4 regions of the Arthrobacter gandavensis genome follow, and region 4 is predicted to be linked to each of the others. Evidence: riboswitches for the same ligand, from Rfam matches in the RefSeq annotation. Region 4 holds a riboswitch; each other region holds the start of a gene.
What was found. A riboswitch is a leader RNA that binds a small molecule or an ion and turns the genes downstream of it on or off. The one in region 4 is predicted to bind S-adenosylmethionine.

Region 1 (4,567 bases), on a different contig from region 4:
CCCTGCACAGCCGGGCTGAACTCGAGAAGGCTTACACCGCGCTGCACCGGACCCAGATCGAACCTGCGCTGCGGGAAGGCCTTGCTGCGACCGTCTACACCCAGCTCACTGACGTGGAGGACGAGGTCAACGGCCTGCTCACCTACGACCGCAGGGTGCTCAAGGTGGATCCCGCCGTCGTCCGCGCTGTGAACGCCGAGCTGGCCCGTGCCTTTCGCGGGTAGCCCGACCAATCTGCTGCCGGTTTTCGGAAAATCGACCGTTTAGCAGTTCTGCTCCCGGTTAGAACTGGCAGCAGAACTGCGAACCGGCAGCAGGATTAGCGACGCCGCCGTCTCCGCAGGCCTGACCCGACCAACAGCTGCACCAGTCCGTCAGGGTGGGCGGCGTCCCGGGCGGTTTCGGACCAGGTCCACCGAACGAATCCGACCCCGGTGGCGCGGATTCTGTCTTCCCGGCGCTTCTCTTGGATGAGTGCGTCCCGTCCTGCCTGATGACTGCCATTCGTGACAGGGCCGTACTTCACGGCGCCGTCGAATTCGCCGACCAGGTTTCCCTCTTCCCAGTAGAAATCGGTCCGGCCAAGCAGGCGTCCGTCGGGTCCGTGGAACTCGCGCTGCAGATCCGGAATCGGCAGGCCGTGCCGGTACATGAGTGCCCGGGAATAGGACTCGCCGGGGGATTCCGAGCGGGCGTCGGCGAAGTCGATGACCCGCAGGGCCCGCGTCTGCTTGGTGAGAGAGACATATTGGCGTGCAAGGCGCCGAAGGTCCGACTTCTCCAGCGCAGGCAGTTTCTGGCCGTGGTCGGTTCGAAGCACGTGGTCCATGGCTGGTACGGCCTGTTCGAAGGGCAGGTATGCAGACATGTCGAGGACGGTCTGGGCGCGGGATGTTACCGAGATACCGTCAACAACGGCCACAGGTTCAAGGAGGCGGCGTTCTGCCCAGCGTAGATCGCCGCGGGAGCGTCCATGTGTCGCATCGGATGCCAGCAGCATGAATCCGGTTGAACGGCCGATTACGGGTATGCGCCACACTCTGGCAGCTGACTGTTGAATCACGACTCTTCCGGATGCCTGGTCACCCGCGACCGCTGCAAGCCGCACGCGTTCCCGCTCCCAGGGAGCGAGCCTCTGCCATTCCTCAGCATGGATGTAGATACCGCGTCTGAGCCGAACGAGTTTCCCCATAGAGCATTTGCGTGCCAGATCCCGGCGGCTCGTTCCGTCCAGGTCGGCCTCAGCCGCGAACAAGAATGTGGTCGACATGGGGACCACTCTGCGGCTTGTCAGCCGGGCCCGGCATCCGGGAAGACAATTTGTGGAGAACCGGCGAAATCCTGCATGGAAGCCCGCCGCGTCTGCGAGGTACTCTGCCCTGCCTGGAGGGTACTCCCGCCGTGGGGCTGAAAGCTCCTTCGGGGAAGTGCCGGTACACGTCCTCTCAGCTGTGCCGCGCCGAAAACCCTCCACTTGGGGACTTGCCCGCCAGTCTGGGACTTTCCTGCCGTGGCGCCGCGCAGGATTGTCCCAAACCGGCAGGGATGTCCCGAAGTGGAGGAATCGGGGTCGGAGGTGTGTCCCAAACCGGCAGGGATGTCCCCAAGTGGAGGGAACCCACCCAAGCCCTCCCCGCAATGTGGAAAACGCTCCGGTTCGGGACCAATCGCCCCCGGCGCACCGGAGAGATTGTCACAAACCGGAGCGTTTTCTCGAACCGGAAGCAGAACTAGATCTCGACGAGACCCTTTTCAGTGGCAAAGGTGACGGACATGATGCCCGGGGTGCCCTTGGGAGAGACCCAGGTGACGTCCACGGACTCCAGCGGCTTCTCGACGGGCATGCCCAGCCATTCGGTCACGCGCTCGGCGGAACCGGCGATGGTGAGTGACTGCAGCGAGACGGCGCCGTCGAGGGCACGGGACGGGTGGAGGTCGGCCTTGTCCTCGTCCCAGCGCAGCATGTAGGGAACCTGCGGGTCAGCGATCAGGCCGTTGATGCCGATCTGCCTCCACGTGAGTTCCTGTCCGTCGGGGAACTTGCGGTTGCCGGGGACGGAGGAGCGGCCAAGGCGTTCTTCGAAGGGAGCAAGGTCCTCAACGGCAACACACCAGCCCATCCAGCCGCCGCCGGCTTCGGAGCGTGCACGGACGGCCTGTCCAAAGGGAGCCTTGTCCGAGGCAGGGTGGTTCAGTACTTCAACAACCTCAACATACTGGTGGTTCGCCAGCGGGAGGATCATGTTGCGGGTACCGAAACGGGGATGGACTCCGCCTTTGACGAAGTCGGTTCCCAGGGCAGCAGCAATGCGTTCCGTAGTGGCCAGCAGGCCGTCGGATTCGCAGGCGTAAGAGACGTGATCCAGGCGCATGCGAACATCTTGGCACGTTGTGACCTGTGTCTCGACTAAGGCAACCCTAAGCGGCGTAATGGACAACTTTCACGCTGCGTCATATGGGTTGCGCAACTGCCCCGCCGTTGGTTCTATAGGTACAGGTCATGAGTGCCAGCAGATAGCCCCGGCTTGCTGGCCGGCAACCCTCCAACCGCGGTGGGGTGCCCCGGGTGAAGACCTGGCCGTACGCAATCAGGCGTACCGGCAAGCGCGGGCCACACGTGTCGCTCCGGTGTATTCCGGCTCAGACCCTGTGGGGCCCCTGGTCATAAAGGGAGCACAATGTCTGCCAACTGGTCCTTCGAAACACGCCAGATCCATGCAGGTCAGGAGCCCGACGCCGTTACCGGCGCCCGCGCCCTGCCCATCTACCAAACCTCCTCCTTCGTCTTTCCCAGCGCCGAAGCGGCAGCTAACAGGTTCGCGCTGGCCGAACTGGAACCGATCTACACCCGGATCGGCAACCCCACCCAGGAAGCGGTGGAGAACCGTATCGCGTCCCTGGAAGGCGGCCTCGGAGCACTGCTGCTCGCTTCGGGCCAGGCAGCCGAAACGTACGCCATCCTGAACCTTGCCCAGGCCGGCGACCACATTGTGGCTAGCCCCAGCCTGTACGGCGGCACCTACAACCTTTTCAAGCACACCTTTAAGAAGTTCGGGATCGACGTCAGTTTCGTCGCCGATCCGGACAACCTGGACCAGTGGCGCGAAGCTGTCCGCCCCAATACCAAGGCCTTCTTCGGCGAAGTTGTCTCCAACCCCCGCCAGGACGTCCTGGACATCGAGGGAATATCCGCCGTCGCCCATGAGGCGGGCATCCCGCTGATCGTGGACAACACCCTCTCCACGCCGTACCTGATCCGGCCCATCGAATGGGGTGCGGACATCGTGGTGCATTCGGCCACCAAGTACCTGGGCGGGCACGGCACGGTGATCGCCGGGGTGATCGTGGATTCCGGCAACTTCGACTTCGGGGCCGATCCGGAGAAATTCCCGGGCTTCAATACCCCTGACGAGAGCTACAACGGCCTGGTGTACGCCCGCGACCTCGGTGCCAACGGCGTTCTCGGGGCGAACCTGGCCTACATCCTCAAGGCCCGGGTCCAGCTGCTCCGTGACCTCGGCTCGGCGCTGTCCCCGTTCAACGCGTTCCTCCTCGCCCAGGGCCTGGAGACCCTCAGCCTGCGCGTGGAGCGGCACGTCGAAAACGCCGTCGCGGTGGCGCGCTGGCTTGAAGCGCACGACGACGTCATCTCGGTTGCGTACGCAGGCCTTGAGTCGAGCCCCTGGTTTGAGCGCGGACAGAAGTACGGGCCGCGCGGAACCGGGGCGATTGTGTCCTTCGAAATCGAGGGCGGAGTGGAAGCAGGCAAGCGCTTCGTGGACGGTCTCGAGCTGCACTCCCATGTGGCGAACGTGGGTGACGTGCGCTCCCTGGTGATCCACCCGGCGTCGACGACGCACAGCCAGCTGGGCGCCGAGGCACAGGCAGCGGCCGGCGTCAGCCCGGGACTGGTACGCCTGTCCGTGGGGCTGGAACACATTGACGACATCATCGCGGACCTCGATGCCGGTTTCCGCGCTGCAAAGGGAGCATGAAGTACAGCGTGACCACGTATCCTCCTGCACCACAGCACCCCGTCCGCGTCCTTGACGGGGTGCTGCAGTACGCCCCGATCGGTGACCTTGAACTTGAAACCGGCGGCGTCCTTCCAGACGTAGTGCTGGGCTATGAGACGTGGGGCGAGCTGAACGCCGACGCGTCCAACGCCGTCCTGGTTCCGCATGCCCTGACGGGGAGCACCCACGTAGCGCAGGGCAGCACGGACGAACCGGGTTGGTGGGACGGGCTGGTGGGTCCGGGCCGGACCATCGACACCAACAGGTTCTACGTCGTTTCCATCAACATGGTCGGCGGCTGTTACGGCTCCACGGGCCCGGCGTCGGCGGACCCGGAAGGACTTCCGTGGGGTTCTCGCTTCCCGTTCGTGACCATCCGGGATTCCGTGCACGCCGAAGCGCGCCTGGCCGACCAGTTGGGAATCCGCCGCTGGCACACAGTGCTGGGAGGATCCCTGGGCGGCGCGCGGGCACTTGAATGGGCCGTCACGGAGCCGGAGCGGGTGGCCCGGTGCGCAGTGATAGCGGCGACGGCGGCAAGCACCGGTGAG
Region 2 (4,567 bases), on a different contig from region 4:
CAGCTGCCGGCTTGCTGACCGGCACGTTCTTCACGGGCATGGCCGTTGCGGAGAACACCGAGCCCGCGTCGGTTACCTCCGAAGTCGAGGCCGAGCGTCCCGAGCGTCCCGAACGCGGGGAGCACGGAGACTTGCCGCAGGATAACGAGGGCGGGGAATCCCAGGACACGGAATCCCAGGACAACGATTCCCAGGACAGCTCTCCAGCACGTCCGGAACGCCCCGAACGTGACCACGGGCCGGACAGTGACGGTGACCGGGGTGGCTCAGGCCACCGCCACGGGCAACCCGAGAGCGAAGATAAAGCGCCGGCTGAGGATGCTCCGGCCCAAAGCTAGGTGCCGTTCCCAGCCCCTTGCAGCAGCTGGGCCTGCGCAGCTTCCCGGTGTTCGTGCTGGCCCGTGGTCAGCGCAAACATTGCGTAGTTCAAAGGCCCGGCTGCAATCAGGGCATGGCAGCGCTCAGCCAGGCGCGGTTCCGCGATGCCGGCCGCGTCCTGGTAGCGGCGCGCAACAGCGTCGAAAGAATCCGGCGAGATGAGCTGGATATACATAAACTCCAGGGCGGGGTCGCTAACCTTGGCCGTTGTCCAGTCCAGGACAGAGACGATCCTGTCTGCCTCGTCGAGCAGCAGATGCGCCGGGTACAGCTCGCCGTGCGTCAGCACCGTGCGTTCCGGCCACAACCCGTCGTCATCCAGCCACCGCCGCCAGCCGTCGAGCAGTCCCGGATCAACCCGGAACTCGGCCAACGCGTTCTCCAGCCCGTTCGCCCAGTACCCGCGGACCTCTTCCGGCGTCTCAGCCGGGATGCCGGCTGCTGCTGCCGCAGCAGGGTCCATCTCATGCAGGGAAGCGATGAGGTTCCCCAGTGACGTGAGATAACCGCGGGATCCCGGGTCGAAGTGCCAGACCGGCTGGTTGCCCTCACCCATGGTGAGGCCCGGCCGTCCCGGCAGCAGCGGGTAGGCGACCAGGTCCGGCGCCTGGATACGCCAGTCAGGCACGGCCACGGTGAGCCGGGGGCGCACAAAGTTCAGGATGGCTTCTTCACGGGGCTGGTTCGCGGCAACGTCCGGACGCCGGGGCAGCCTCAGCACCCATTCCTTTCCCGTACCGGCCTCAGCGGCAAAGGCCACGCGGTAATCGAGTCCCGCTTCGTTGAATTCGATCCTGTCCGGCTCCAGGTGCAGGCCGCGGGAGGCTGCCAGCGCGCAGACCTCCTCGGAACGTGGCTGGGCTTCCGCGGCCGCCTCAGGGCTCATCATGTCCTTCTCTCCGGTTATCGGTCCCGTGAACGCGCAGGGCCGGTAGACAGTGGGCTGGGTTCAGCGTTTCGCATGCCCGGCGTTTCTGTGAACCCTGGCCTGCTTTACGACGTACGCGCGCCGCGTACGGCTTGTGTCGGCGTATTTCGCTTTTTGGCTTCTTATGACTGCTCGCGACGTTGGACGTCCGCCGAGTGGCAGCAGAGAAGGCCCGGCCTTAGCGTGATGCATGAATCAAGAGTTCCAGCCACGGGCCCTGGCCGGCTGGACAGCAACCCTCTCGTCGTAAGCGGGGTGCTCCAGGTGAAGATTCGGCCCTGCCGCGGGACTTCTCGCAGGGCAAGTACGGCGCCGGGCACTGCCCTCACAGCGGCCAGCGCACCCTTCCCTTCGCGGCCCTGCCGCGATCCTGACCGGAGAGAAACCAAAAATGAAGATCAACCGGAAATTCCTTGCCCTTGCCGCAGTACCCTTCCTGCTCGCGGGCGCTGCCGCCTGCGGCTCAGCCGCGGGTGACGAAGGAACGGTAAGGATCGGCGTCGTTGGCGCCAGTGATCCGTATTGGGCAACCTATGAGGAAGCGGCGGAAGCCGAGGGCATCGACGTCGAAATCATCGACTTCGCTGAGTACACCCAGCCCAATCCCGCGCTGACCGAGGGCGAGCTTGACCTTAACCAGTTCCAGCACATCATCTATCTGGCGCGCTACAACGTGTCCTCCGGTGAGGACCTGGTTCCGGTGGGCTCCACCGCCATCTACCCGCTGGGTCTCTACTCCACGCAGTACGACTCAGTGGAAGAGATTCCCGACGGCGCCACCGTGGCGGTTCCAAATGACGAAAGCAATCTTGCCCGCGGCCTCCTTGTGCTCCAGTCCGCAGGGCTCGTCACCCTAACCGGCGGCGGCAGTGCCTTCTCCACGCTCGATGACATTGATGAGGCCAAGTCCAAGGTGAAGGTCACCACGCTGGAAGCCTCGCTCACGCCCACCTCGCTGCCGGATGTCGCTGCGGCCATCATCAACAACGACTTCGTCGAGGATGCCGGCCTCAGCGCAGCCGACGCCATTGCGCAGGATGACCCCGCCGATCCGAAAGCCATTCCCTACGTGAACATCTTTGCCGCACGTGCGGGTGAGGAAGGGAACGCCACCTACCAAAAGCTGGTGGAGATCTACCAGAACACGCAGACGGTCCAGGACGGTGTGCAGAAAGCATCAGGGAATACTGCCCAGTTCCTGAAGGTGCCCCAGGAAGACCTGCGCACGTCCCTGGATGAGGTGCAGCAGGACATCAAGGCCCTCGGCTAGCAGCGCGACGCCATGGCCCTCATATCGCTGCAAAACGTCACCAAGACGTATCCCGCCCCGCGCAAAGGCAATCCAGCCGTAAGCGCCCTGGAGGACATCAGCCTGGATATAGAGCCGGGGGAGATCTTCGGCATCATCGGGTACTCCGGGGCGGGGAAAAGTACGCTCGCCAGGCTCATCAACGGGCTGGAAAGCTGCACTTCCGGGAACATCACCGTGGACGGCCGGACTGTTTCCGGTGTGCCGGAGAGGAAACTGAAGGACCTCCGCCAGGACATCGGCATGATTTTCCAGCAGTTCAACCTCTTCAGTTCCAAGACTGTGCGGAACAACATCGCGTATCCCCTGCGGGTTGCCGGACGGAGCAAGGCCGAAATAGCCGCACGCACGGATGAGCTGCTGGAGTTCACCGGGCTTGCGGACAAGGCTGACAGCTATCCGGAGCAGCTCTCCGGTGGGCAGAAGCAGCGCGTCGGGATTGCCCGTGCGCTTGCCGCTTCCCCGAAGATCCTGCTGGCGGACGAGGCGACGTCTGCCCTTGACCCGGAAACCACCCAGGAAGTCCTCGCGCTGCTGCGCAGGGTGAACCGGGAACTGGGCATCACCATTGTGGTGATCACCCACGAGATGGAAGTGATCCGGGACCTCGCCACCCGGGTCGCGGTGATGGACGCCGGCAGGATCGTGGAGCAGGGAGACGTCTTCGAAGTCTTCTCCAATCCCCAGCAGGACTCATCCCGAAGGTTCGTTTCCACCGTGGTGCGGGGTGTGCCCTCTGCCTCTGAGCTTCGTGCCCTGCGTTCACGCCATGAGGGCCGCCTGGTCACGCTTTCCTTCCGGGACGGCTCCGCCTCGCAGGCAGGCGTCTTCCTGGAACTCGCGGCCGCCGGGGTGGACTTCGAGCTGGTCTACGGAGGCATCAACGACGTCGCCGGACGGGCTTTCGGTCACCTCACCCTCGCGCTCAAGGGCGGGGATACGACAATCGACACTGCCCTGGCCGCCGTCGGGCACGGACTCAACGTAACGGAGCTGGGCTGACATGGAGGACCTGATACCACTCACCCCGCAGTTGTGGACGGCAGTCGGGGAGACGCTCTACATTGTGGGACTGAGCCTGCTCTTCGGCGGGATAGGAGGCCTCATCATAGGGCTGGGACTGTACACAACCCGGTCCGGAGCGCTTCTGGCCAACCGGGCTGTCTTCGGGGTGCTGAACGTGCTCGTGAACATTTTCCGTCCGATCCCGTTTATCATTTTCCTCGCGGCGGCCCAGCCGCTTGCCCGTTCGGTGACCGGGAGCGGAATCGGAAACAACGCCATCATCTTCACGCTCTCGCTGGCGGCAGCCTTTGGGATCAGCCGGATCGTGGAGCAGAACCTTCTGACCGTGCAGCCCGGTGTCATCGAGGCCGCCCGGTCGGTGGGTGCCGGCCGGCGGCGCATCATCGCCACGATCCTGATTCCGGAGGCACTTGGACCCTTAATCCTGGGGTACACCTACATCTTCGTGGCGCTCGTGGACATGTCCGCAGTGGCCGGTTACGTCGGTGGCGGCGGCCTGGGCAACTTCGCTATCCAGTACGGGTACCGCCAGTTCAACCCGGTGGTGACCTGGGCGGCGGTGGCGGTGATCATCGTCCTGGTGCAGCTGGTTCAGTTCCTGGGCAACCAAACGGCACGGAAGGTCCTGCGGCGCTGAGGAGTCCAGCGGGGGAGAATAGTCCGGTGAGCATTTCCAAACCTGACGGACAACTGCCCCGCGGGCCTTTCGATCTGGGGGCCCTGGGGAGCGGGCTGGTTTTCGCGGCTTCGCTGCCCGCGGCCGCGGCCGTCCTCGGAGCGGCCGGGGATCTGGAGCACCCCGGTGCCCCGGGCGGTGCCGCCGTGGTGCAGGCGCCTCCCGGGACCGGCAAGACCACCCTGCTGCCGCCCCTGGTTGCCAACCTGGTGGCAGAGGCGGCTACTGGAAACACGGGAGGTGCCGCTGC
Region 3 (4,567 bases), on a different contig from region 4:
CGGTGACCCGGGTGCCAGGAGGTGCTGCTGGCCGACAACCTCGTCCAGGCTGCGGGGGCGCATGCGTACAGCAAGGGGGCTGCGCGGGCGCTGCCGTGAGTCGCCGTCCGCTGTGGCGTCGTCGTCGTCGTGGTCCTGCAGGTTCTGATCCTCGCCGCTGTTGAACAAGTCATTCACGCTTCAAGGCTACCCGTGCCATCGAGATGACACTTACGGCTCCTTTCAGCGCTGAAAAGAGCCGTAAGTGTCATCTCGATGGGCATGATGCACTAGATGGACTGTTAGAGGGAAACCGATCCGTCGATGCAGGTGACGGACTCGCCGCCAATCCAGATCCGTCCTTCGCGGGTGAAGACGCGGACCAGTCCGGAGCGGTGGACGGCGGTGCCCTGCGTGACGGTATAGCGTTCCTCCGCGATGCCCTCGCCGATCAGCCACTGGGCGAGTCCGGCGTTGAGGCTGCCGGTGACCGGATCCTCGGAGACGCCGAGGCCGGGCGCGAAAGCACGGACTTCGAAGTCCGTCTCCGCTGCTTCAGGCTGGGGTCCGATCACGCCGACGCGCAGGTCGCCGATCGCGGCGTGGTCGGGGCGCAGCGAGAGCACCGTCTCGGCGTCGGGCAGCAGGAGTCCCAGCCAACCGGGACCGTTATCCACCCACTGATGGCCGCGGATCTGGTCCGCAGTGAGTCCCAGCGCGGCCGTTACCCGGGCCAGGGTGCCCTCCTCCACCGGCCCGGTGCGGATCAGCCGGGGCGCTGCAAAGGCGGCCAGACCGGCGTTGACGCGAAGAGGAACCAGTCCGATTCCGCATTCCTGCACGACCAGTCCGGCCTTCATCGGGGTGTTCCCGGCCTCGGTCCATGCGTGGCAGGTTCCCAGCGTCGGGTGCCCCGCAAAGGGGATCTCCCCGCCCGGCGTGAAGATCCGCACCCGGTAGTCCGCTTCCTCCTGCGTCGCCGGGAGGATAAAGGTGGTTTCGGAGAGGTTCGTCCAGCGGGCGAACTGCAGCATCGCGTCGTCGTCGAGGTCTTCCCCGTCCAGCACCACGGCCAGCGGGTTGCCCTGGTAAGGCTTGCTGCCGAAGACGTCTACCTGTTTGAACCAGCGTTGTCTCATGCGGACACTGTAATAGCTGGCCCCGCGTGCGCGGAAAGGCGTGCCGGTGGTGCCGTTAGGCTCTACACATGAGAAAGCGGCAGAACCTCTTCCGCCGCACCAAAGCACAGGGCACTACAGACGGGAACAAGAGTGAAGCGAAGTATTGATCAGGACTTCCCGGAGGTGGTTCCTGACCACTACAACACCACGTGGGTTGCGGGAGGCCTCAGCTACGCCGGTGAGTATCTTGGCCCGGATGATCACAGTCCATTCCCGGTCTACGTTTCAATGCACCATCACGGTGACCGGTCGAAGCAGGGCAACGAGGGTGGTGTGGACCCGGCGGATGTTCCGCACCTCGATACCCACCCCGCACGGTTCAGCGAGTCCTGCACGGAGGAGGACAAAGCCAGGATCAGCCGCTACATCTATCTGTCGATGACGCGCATGCCGCATGACGGTGGCTGGGACTACAGTGTTCGAATTGATTTCAAAATGAACCGCGACTGGAACGATGTGGTGGGTCTGGTGAACCAGTACCTTCCCGAAGGGTACGTGCTCGACAATTACTGGGTCGGCCTGTAGGCGGCACTGGGACAAATCCGGGCGCCCACCGGTTAAGTACGCCCGTTACGAACTGTTGCCCGGCATTGCCGATATGTGACGGACGTTTGCCCCGGGACATCATGGCTCCTAGATTGGTAGCCAGAATCAAGAGTTCCAGCCACAGGCCCTGGCCGGCTGGACGGCAACCCTCTCGCCGTAGCGGGGTGCTCCAGGTGACGATTCGGCCGTTCCGGTGGATCTCCCGGTCCGGCAAGTACAGCGTCTTCCGCGGTATTGCGCCGCGGGCTGCGCGTCAGGCAGAGGAATCTCCATGACACTTGAAACCGATCTCCAGCCCAACGCACTGCGCCAGGCCTTTGGGCGCTTCCCCTCCGGAATCGCAGCGCTCTGCGCCGAAGTCGACGGCGCACCGCAGGGAATCGTGGCCTCTTCCTTCACCGTGGGCGTTTCGATGGATCCGCCCCTGGTCATGTTCGCGGTGCAGAATACTTCCCGCACCTGGCCGCTGCTTCGGACTGCGGTCCGGATCGGCGTGTCCATCCTGGGCACGGGGCACGACGGCGTCTGCCGCCAGATCGCTTCCCGCGACGGCGACCGCTTCGCCGGGCTGAGCCTGCACGAAGCCGACACCGGCGCCCTGTTCCTGGATGAGGCCGCCCTCTGGCTTGAAACGTCGGTTGAGAACGAGGTTCCGGCCGGGGACCACGCCGTCGTCCTGCTCCGCGTGCACGGCTACTCAACCCACGACGGCGCACATGAGCCGCTCGTCTTCCACGGCTCGGCGTTCCGGAATCTCGCGGTTCCGGCATTCGCCTGAGTCGCCCGCGGTCCGGGCGCCTCACTAAGCTCAAACAGTGACTTCCGAAACTCCCGTATCCACCAGCCGACCGTTCGTCCAGGTCGATGTGTTCAGCCCCGACCCCTTAGGCGGCAACCCGCTCGCCGTCGTTCTCGATGCATCCGGCCTCACCACCGCCCGGATGCAGCAGTTCGCGAACTGGACCAACCTGGCAGAGACCACTTTCCTGCTGCCCCCGTCTGATCCGCTGGCGGACTATCGGGTGCGAATATTCACTCCCACCGAGGAGCTGCCGTTCGCCGGGCATCCCACCCTTGGCTCTGCCCATGCCTGGCTTGAAGCCGGAGGGAAACCCCGGCAGGAGGGCACACTTGTCCAGGAATCAGCAGCCGGCCTGGTACGGATCAAGACGGACGACGCCGGCCTGCTGGCTTTTGCGGCTCCGCCGCTGACACGGTTCGGACCTGTTGCGGAAGAGGCGCTGGACCGCGTGGCCGCCGGCCTGGGGCTGCCCCGCGAGGCACTGCGGGATGCCGCCTGGCTGGTCAACGGTCCGGAGTGGATCGGTGTGCTGCTCGACTCGGCAGAGCAGGTACTGGCCGTACGGCCCGACTACCCCGCCATGGCCGGTTTGGCCGTCGGTGTCATCGGCCCGCATCCCGACGGCGCCGCCACCACGTTTGAAGTACGCACCTTCATCGCCGATGAGCTTCCCTGCGAGGACCCGGTGACGGGCAGTTTCAATGCCGGGGTGGCCCAGTGGCTGATGGGCAGCGGCCGGGCACCGTCGTCGTACGTCGCCGCCCAGGGGACGGTCCTTGGCCGAACCGGACGCGTCCATGTTGAAGCTGACGGGGAAGACATCTGGGTTGGCGGGCAGTGCACTACCCTCATCGCCGGGACTCTCAGGATCTGACGCAGCGGATCGGTCCGGTTTGGGAAAACTCTCCGTTCCTGCACATCTCGGCGGTGGTACGGATTCAACCGCCGCCTCAGCGGCGCACGCCCTGCGTCAGGACGGGCACCGCTGAGCACTCAGCTAGGCATCGAGTCCCAGCCGGAACAGCACGGCCAGGCTGCCCGAATTCAGCCTGGCCAGGCCCGGATTTGAAGCTGTCTGGAGTCCGGTCCAGATTTGGTTTGCCCCGTCGTTCCTCGAGTACATCCCGGCGAACCCTCTCTCCCGGTAGAAGTCGAGGTAGCTCGAGACAGCGCTTTTGATGTGCCCGTCAGCCTCCGGAAGCCATACCTGGGATCCGTCAGCCGGAGAGCACGGGGCTGCCTTCACCGGGGTTGCCGGCACCAGGCACAGGTCAGGGCGGGCCTGGCTGTGGATGGCACCCCGGGCGTCCATAAACCAGCGCTGCGCGTCAGTATCCGCGCAGGGGTTCTTGCTGATGGGGACGGTTACGCCGAGGTCCTCCCCCAACACCAGGCAGTGGCCGTTGTTGACCTGCAGTCGGCTGCCCTCCGGCAGGAACCTCTCCTGGTTTTCCATAAAGCCGTTCGCTGCCAGGAGGGACTTGAGCTGTGCATTCGCAGCCGGATCCCCGGCTTCAAGGGCTGCACCGTTCACCTGGATAAACGCATCCGTTGACGCAGCCGCGAAATCCAGGCCGGCGAGGGTCGCCAGGCTGCCTGCGCTCAGCAGAGCCATGCCGGGACTCCCAGCCGCAGCCAGGCCGGTCCAGATCTGGTTCGCTCCGGTCCCCTTCCCGTACATTCCTGCTATTCCCTGGTGGCGGTAGAAGTCCAGGTAACTGGAGACAGCGCTCTTGAGGTGTCCGTCAGCCTCCTGGATCCAGACCTGGGTTCCGGCGGTCCGCGCACAAGGCGCGGTGCTCACCGGTGTTCCGGGCACCAGGCACAGATCCGGGCGCAGTTCGCTGTGAATGGCTCCGCGTGCGTCCTGGAACCAGCGCTGTGACGCTGTATCGGCGCACAGGGTTTTGTCCCGGGGCACGGTGACGCCAAGGTCCTCACCCAGCACCAGGCAATGGCCGCCGTCGACCAGCAGCCGCCCGCCCGCCGGCAGCACCTGGGTGGGGCTCTCAGTGAAGCCGGCCGAGGTCAGCAGGGCGAACAGTTCTGCCGTCGCGGC
Region 4 (4,567 bases):
ACCGGAACAGTTTCAGTACCCCGAGCCGCTGCGCGCCTACGGGGCCGGTTGCCACCACTCCCCGCGGTTCGGAGCCCTGGCCCCACGCCGGCGTCATCTCAATCGTGTACCGGGTCCCGGCGGTCACTTCCAGGGCTGCATGGAACAGCGGCTGGGGGCGGCGGTGCTCGCGGGCGGAGCGCCAAAGCTCCCACCACCGGCTCGTGTGGATCACCACGTGCCCTCCGGCACCGACGGGCAGCCACCATAACTTCACCTCGGCCCTGCCCATCCGGTGCCTCCCTGGTTCCGGCGCGAAGGCCCGAAGGCTAAGACCTGGCCACCGGCTGCTGCAGCTCAGTCACCCAGTCCGCCTGGTCCGCTGACTCCGACCGAAGGTACACCTCGCGGCACGGACCTGACAGGGTCAAACCCCGCGCAATGATCTCTGCGTGCACTGCCTGCCAGCTCTCGCCGATGCGCTCCATCGAACCGAGGTGGACTCCGCAGACTGCCTCCGTAACCGCCGGCAGCTCTACCGCCTCGGCGCCGTCGGGCACGGGGCCCGTGTGCGCGAACCCGGCGGTGATCCGCAGGCCGTCCTCGCCCATATCGTATTCCGCCACCGGCACACCGCCCGGTGTGCCGGAGGCGGACAGGAGGGTTGCGACGGCATCGAAGAGGGGCCCGACGACGCCGGGGACCTCGGGCTGTTCGGACACCACGGCGCTGCGGGCAGCGAGCCGGATGGCCGGGAGGGGCTTTTCAATGATTTCGATCTGGGCCATGGCATTTTCCTTTTCAATAAGGTGGAGCCTGCGCTCAACGTCGATGAGCCGTGCCGCCGCTACCCTCGCCTCTTCGGCGACTTCCGCTCTCCGGAGGCGAAGCAGGCCGGCGATCCGGCCGGAGTCCACCCCGGAAGCGAGCATCGCGGAAATATCGTCCAGGCCGAAGCCCAGGGAACGCAGCGCCACAATCCGGTGCAGCCTCTCAAGCTGGGACGGATCGTAGGAGCGGTAACCGCTGAACTCATCCACGTGAGCGGGCACGAGCAGGCCGGCGGTGTCCCAGTGCCGCAGCATGCGGTGGGTTACCTGGCCGATCTGCGCGAACGCTCCGATGGTTAACATGTCTCAGTTCTCCTGCCTGCCACAGTGTCAGGGTCAAGTATCGCCTCCGAACGGCTTTCCGGGTGCCCGGCAGCGGTACCGCCTACGCTGGAGGAATGGGGAACCCGTCGAACCGCACTGTTGACTGGGAGGGCGCTGCCAACGCCCGGGACCTCGGAGGGATCCCGGCTGCCGGCGGCCAGGTCCGCCCCGGCAGGTTCTACCGGATGGGCCGCTCTGAATGGCTCACTGCCCGCGGCTGGCAGCAAGCGCGCGACGCCGGTGTCCGCACCGTCATCGACCTGCGCAACGCAGCGGAGATCGGCCGCAGGGATACGGATCCCGTGGTGCCGCCGTCGGCAGTCCACGGCGTCCGGTTCCTCAACCTGCCCACCCAGGAAGCCAACGATCCCGACTTCACCGCACTCACGGGCCCGTACATGAGCTCACCGCGCTTCTACCCGGAGAACCTGCGGCGCTGGCCGGAAAAGTTCGCGGCAATCGCGCAGGCCGCCGCGGATGCCCCGCCCGGCGGCGTCGTAATCCACTGCTCCGCCGGACGGGACCGTACCGGGCTGGTGACGGCACTGGTGCTGGGCATGGCCGGTGTGGAGCCGGCGGACATTGCCGCCGACTACCGTGCTGCCCTGACCGGGATCAACGACTGGCACCGGACCCAGCAGCGGCCCAGGGAGCGGCCGCTGGATGCCCCTGAGCTCGCGGCCCGGGCCAACGCCGCCGAAGCGGAGCTGCTGAGTTTCCTGGCGGATTTCGACGCCGCAGCGTACCTGCGCCGGGCCGGTGCCGGCGAGGAAACCCTCGCCCGGCTCCGGTCCAGGCTGCTCGACTCCTAGGCTGACCCGTGGTCCTGCATGGTCACGTCATTCCGCGGAACCCGGCCGCGGCACGGAACCACCCTCTCAGGAGTGGCTAAGTAGAAAAAAGAGCTCCGGTTCCGGCCCTCGTACGCACCGGGAACCATCAGGGAGGAATAGCGGGAGCACCACTGCGGTGTTCCGGGGCTCGCGGCCAGGGCCTCGGCCACCAGGGGAACGTCGTGGTGCCACATGATCTGCTGCCGGCCGTCGAGGACCAGGTAGATCAGGTCCAGTTCCGGATCGGCGTGGACTTCGACGTCGATCCAGTCGTCGTACCTCATGAGGCGGCCGCCGTGGATCCAGTGGATCTTGTGGCCGGGGTGGAAAGCGGTGCAGCGCGGGTCACTGGAGGGAATCACAGCGTGTCCTTCGAGATGAGTGTCCTTGCCCGCTCCGGTTGGACGCGGGCCGCTTCGTCATCCGAACCACCCGCCGAACATTGGGGTTGGTGCATGGCCAGTCGGAGCTTTTCCGCACCCTGCGGGTGCGGAGGCCATGTCTCGTGAAGCACTGATTACGTTAGCAGGCCGGGGGGACACTGGTACATCCCCCGGGATGCGGCGTGCACGGGCTGAGCGCCAAGGTAGGTATATGTGTATGCATGTATGGTGAAGGAAGTGGGTAACCTCCACTGAACCGATTCAAAGAAGAAGGCATCATGCGTGCAGTTGTATTTGAGAAGTGGCAGACTTTCCCGTCCCTGACGGAGGTCGAGAAGCCGAAGCCGGGCCCGGGCGAGGTCCTGCTGAAAGTGGCGGGCGCCGGCGCCTGCCATTCCGACGTCGCGCTTTACAAGGACTTCGCTGAAGGCGCCCCGGGGTCGATCCCGCCGGCCTTCGTCCTTGGCCACGAGAACTCCGGCTGGGTTGAAGAACTCGGCGAAGGGGTGACCGGCGTGGAAATCGGCGGTGCCTACCTGGTCTACGGCCCGGTGGGCTGCGGTCACTGCAAGGCCTGTTCCCGCGGCCAGGACACGTACTGCGAGAACGCTGCCGAGATGCCCTACCTGGGCATGGGCCTGGGCCGCGACGGCGGCATGGCGGAGTACCTGGTGGCCCCGGTGCGCAACCTCGTGCCGCTGGGCGACGCCGACCCCGTTGCCGCAGCTCCGCTCTCGGACGCGGCCCTGACCCCGTACCACGCGATTAAGAACTCCCTGCCGAACCTGGCTGGCGGCGGCAAATACGCCCTGGTCATTGGCCTGGGTGGACTCGGCCAGATGGCAGTGCAGATCCTTAAGGCCCTCACCGGTGCCACCGTGATCGCAACTGACATGAAGGAAGACGCCATGAAGAGGGCCGAGGACGCCGGCGCCATTGTGGTGCCCGGCGGTGAAGGCCAAGTGGAACGGATCCGCGAGATCACCGGCGGACGCGGCGTGGACGCGGCATTCGACTTCGTTGGAGTGGGGCCGACCATCAAGACCGCGGCTGCTTCGATGGCCCCGCAGTCCCGGTTCACGGTGGTCGGTATTGCCGGCGGCGCGTATGAGTGGAGCTTCTTCACTACGCCGTACGAGTCGACGATGACCAACACGTACTGGGGCACCATCGAAGACCTGCACGAAGTGGTTGCCATGTACCGCGCCGGGCAGATCAAGCCCGAGGTTGAGCTCTACGCCATGGACAACGCGCTGGAAGCGTACCGGAAGCTGGAAGCCGGCGAGCTCAGCGGCCGCGCCGTCGTCGTCCCGCACATGAAGTAACCCTTCCGGCCCCCAAAGCACGACGGCGGTGCCCGCGTTTGGCGGGCACCGCCGTCGTGCCGTTGGACCGGGTTTAGCTCAGCGGCGGCCGCGGCAGGGCTGGCCGCCGCCCGGATGCAGGTCGACGTCGGCGGTAATGGCCGCGAGGTAACCGTCGCGGTAGCCGGTGGCGTTCGGATGCAGGTCGAACGGGCCCCGCTCGAAGATGATCCATGGGTCGGACGAACCAACGCCGTGCCCGGCGAACTCGTCCACCACATCCACGTAGGTGGACCGCCGGTCCAGCAGCTGGGCAGCCAAAACCGTATTGAGCGCATCTGTGCCTGCGTTGAACAGGGCGGCTGCTTCGGGACTCAGCAGGCCGGGGACACCGGCGTCGTCGAAGAGATGCGGATAACCCACCAGCACCAGCTCGGCCTTCGGCGCCAAAGCCCGCAGCTGCTCCAGCGACTGGCGGACCTGGGGGGCCAGGGTCGTCTCGGCGTACGCCTGAGCCGCGGCAAGAGCGGGAGCGCAGGTGGCCGGCAGGGCAGCACCGGCGCAGGCAGCGACTATTTCCGTGAACCGGACGTCGTTCCCGCCGATGGTCAGGGTGACCAGGTCGGTGTCCCGGTTGATGCTGCCCGCAGCCTGCAGCGAGGCGATTTGCTCCGGCAGGTCCACCGGTCCGGCCGGAGGAGATGGGGGAGTGCTGGCTGCCGTGGCCCCGGCGCAGGTCACATCCGCGTCGAGCTCCACTTTGCGCTGTGCGTCCAGCAGGGCCGGGTAGCCCTCGGCTGTCCGCCCGCAGGCATCGAGTACTGCGCCGCCGCCATAGCCCGCTGCATAGGAGTCCCCAAGTGCCACGTAGTCAACGTTCCTGCCGCCTCCGCCGTCCCAGCCGTTGTGCGGTC

Region 1: it holds a riboswitch for S-adenosylmethionine, as region 4 does, so the genes downstream of both, ABFX29_RS14885 (bifunctional o-acetylhomoserine/o-acetylserine sulfhydrylase) here and ABFX29_RS07375 (hypothetical protein) in region 4, are expected to answer to the same signal.
Region 2: it holds a riboswitch for S-adenosylmethionine, as region 4 does, so the genes downstream of both, ABFX29_RS00435 (MetQ/NlpA family ABC transporter substrate-binding protein) here and ABFX29_RS07375 (hypothetical protein) in region 4, are expected to answer to the same signal.
Region 3: it holds a riboswitch for S-adenosylmethionine, as region 4 does, so the genes downstream of both, ABFX29_RS01795 (flavin reductase family protein) here and ABFX29_RS07375 (hypothetical protein) in region 4, are expected to answer to the same signal.

What each region holds. Positions count from the first base shown of each region.
Region 1 is NZ_BAAALV010000007.1:306,733-311,299, forward strand. Features, by position in the region: gene ABFX29_RS14870 (glycoside hydrolase family 2 protein) at 1-224, shown strand, start outside; gene ABFX29_RS14875 (hypothetical protein) at 320-868, opposite strand; gene ABFX29_RS14880 (VOC family protein) at 1,731-2,372, opposite strand; SAM riboswitch class IV at 2,497-2,613, shown strand; gene ABFX29_RS14885 (bifunctional o-acetylhomoserine/o-acetylserine sulfhydrylase) at 2,679-3,995, shown strand; gene metX (homoserine O-acetyltransferase MetX) at 3,992-4,567, shown strand, end outside.
Region 2 is NZ_BAAALV010000001.1:74,951-79,517, forward strand. Features, by position in the region: gene ABFX29_RS00425 (hypothetical protein) at 1-338, shown strand, start outside; gene ABFX29_RS00430 (macrolide 2'-phosphotransferase) at 335-1,264, opposite strand; SAM riboswitch class IV at 1,500-1,619, shown strand; gene ABFX29_RS00435 (MetQ/NlpA family ABC transporter substrate-binding protein) at 1,698-2,576, shown strand; gene ABFX29_RS00440 (methionine ABC transporter ATP-binding protein) at 2,589-3,617, shown strand; gene ABFX29_RS00445 (methionine ABC transporter permease) at 3,619-4,278, shown strand; gene hrpB (ATP-dependent helicase HrpB) at 4,311-4,567, shown strand, end outside.
Region 3 is NZ_BAAALV010000001.1:381,253-385,819, forward strand. Features, by position in the region: gene ABFX29_RS01780 (replication-associated recombination protein A) at 1-177, opposite strand, end outside; gene ABFX29_RS01785 (PhzF family phenazine biosynthesis protein) at 282-1,118, opposite strand; gene ABFX29_RS01790 (hypothetical protein) at 1,251-1,685, shown strand; SAM riboswitch class IV at 1,810-1,929, shown strand; gene ABFX29_RS01795 (flavin reductase family protein) at 1,978-2,484, shown strand; gene ABFX29_RS01800 (PhzF family phenazine biosynthesis protein) at 2,522-3,382, shown strand; gene ABFX29_RS01805 (M66 family metalloprotease) at 3,506-4,567, opposite strand, start outside.
Region 4 is NZ_BAAALV010000002.1:878,365-882,931, forward strand. Features, by position in the region: gene ABFX29_RS07360 (hypothetical protein) at 1-271, opposite strand, end outside; gene ABFX29_RS07365 (MerR family transcriptional regulator) at 309-1,112, opposite strand; gene ABFX29_RS07370 (tyrosine-protein phosphatase) at 1,208-1,945, shown strand; gene ABFX29_RS07375 (hypothetical protein) at 1,942-2,328, opposite strand; SAM riboswitch class IV at 2,345-2,477, opposite strand; gene ABFX29_RS07380 (NAD(P)-dependent alcohol dehydrogenase) at 2,628-3,674, shown strand; gene ABFX29_RS07385 (SGNH/GDSL hydrolase family protein) at 3,753-4,567, opposite strand, start outside.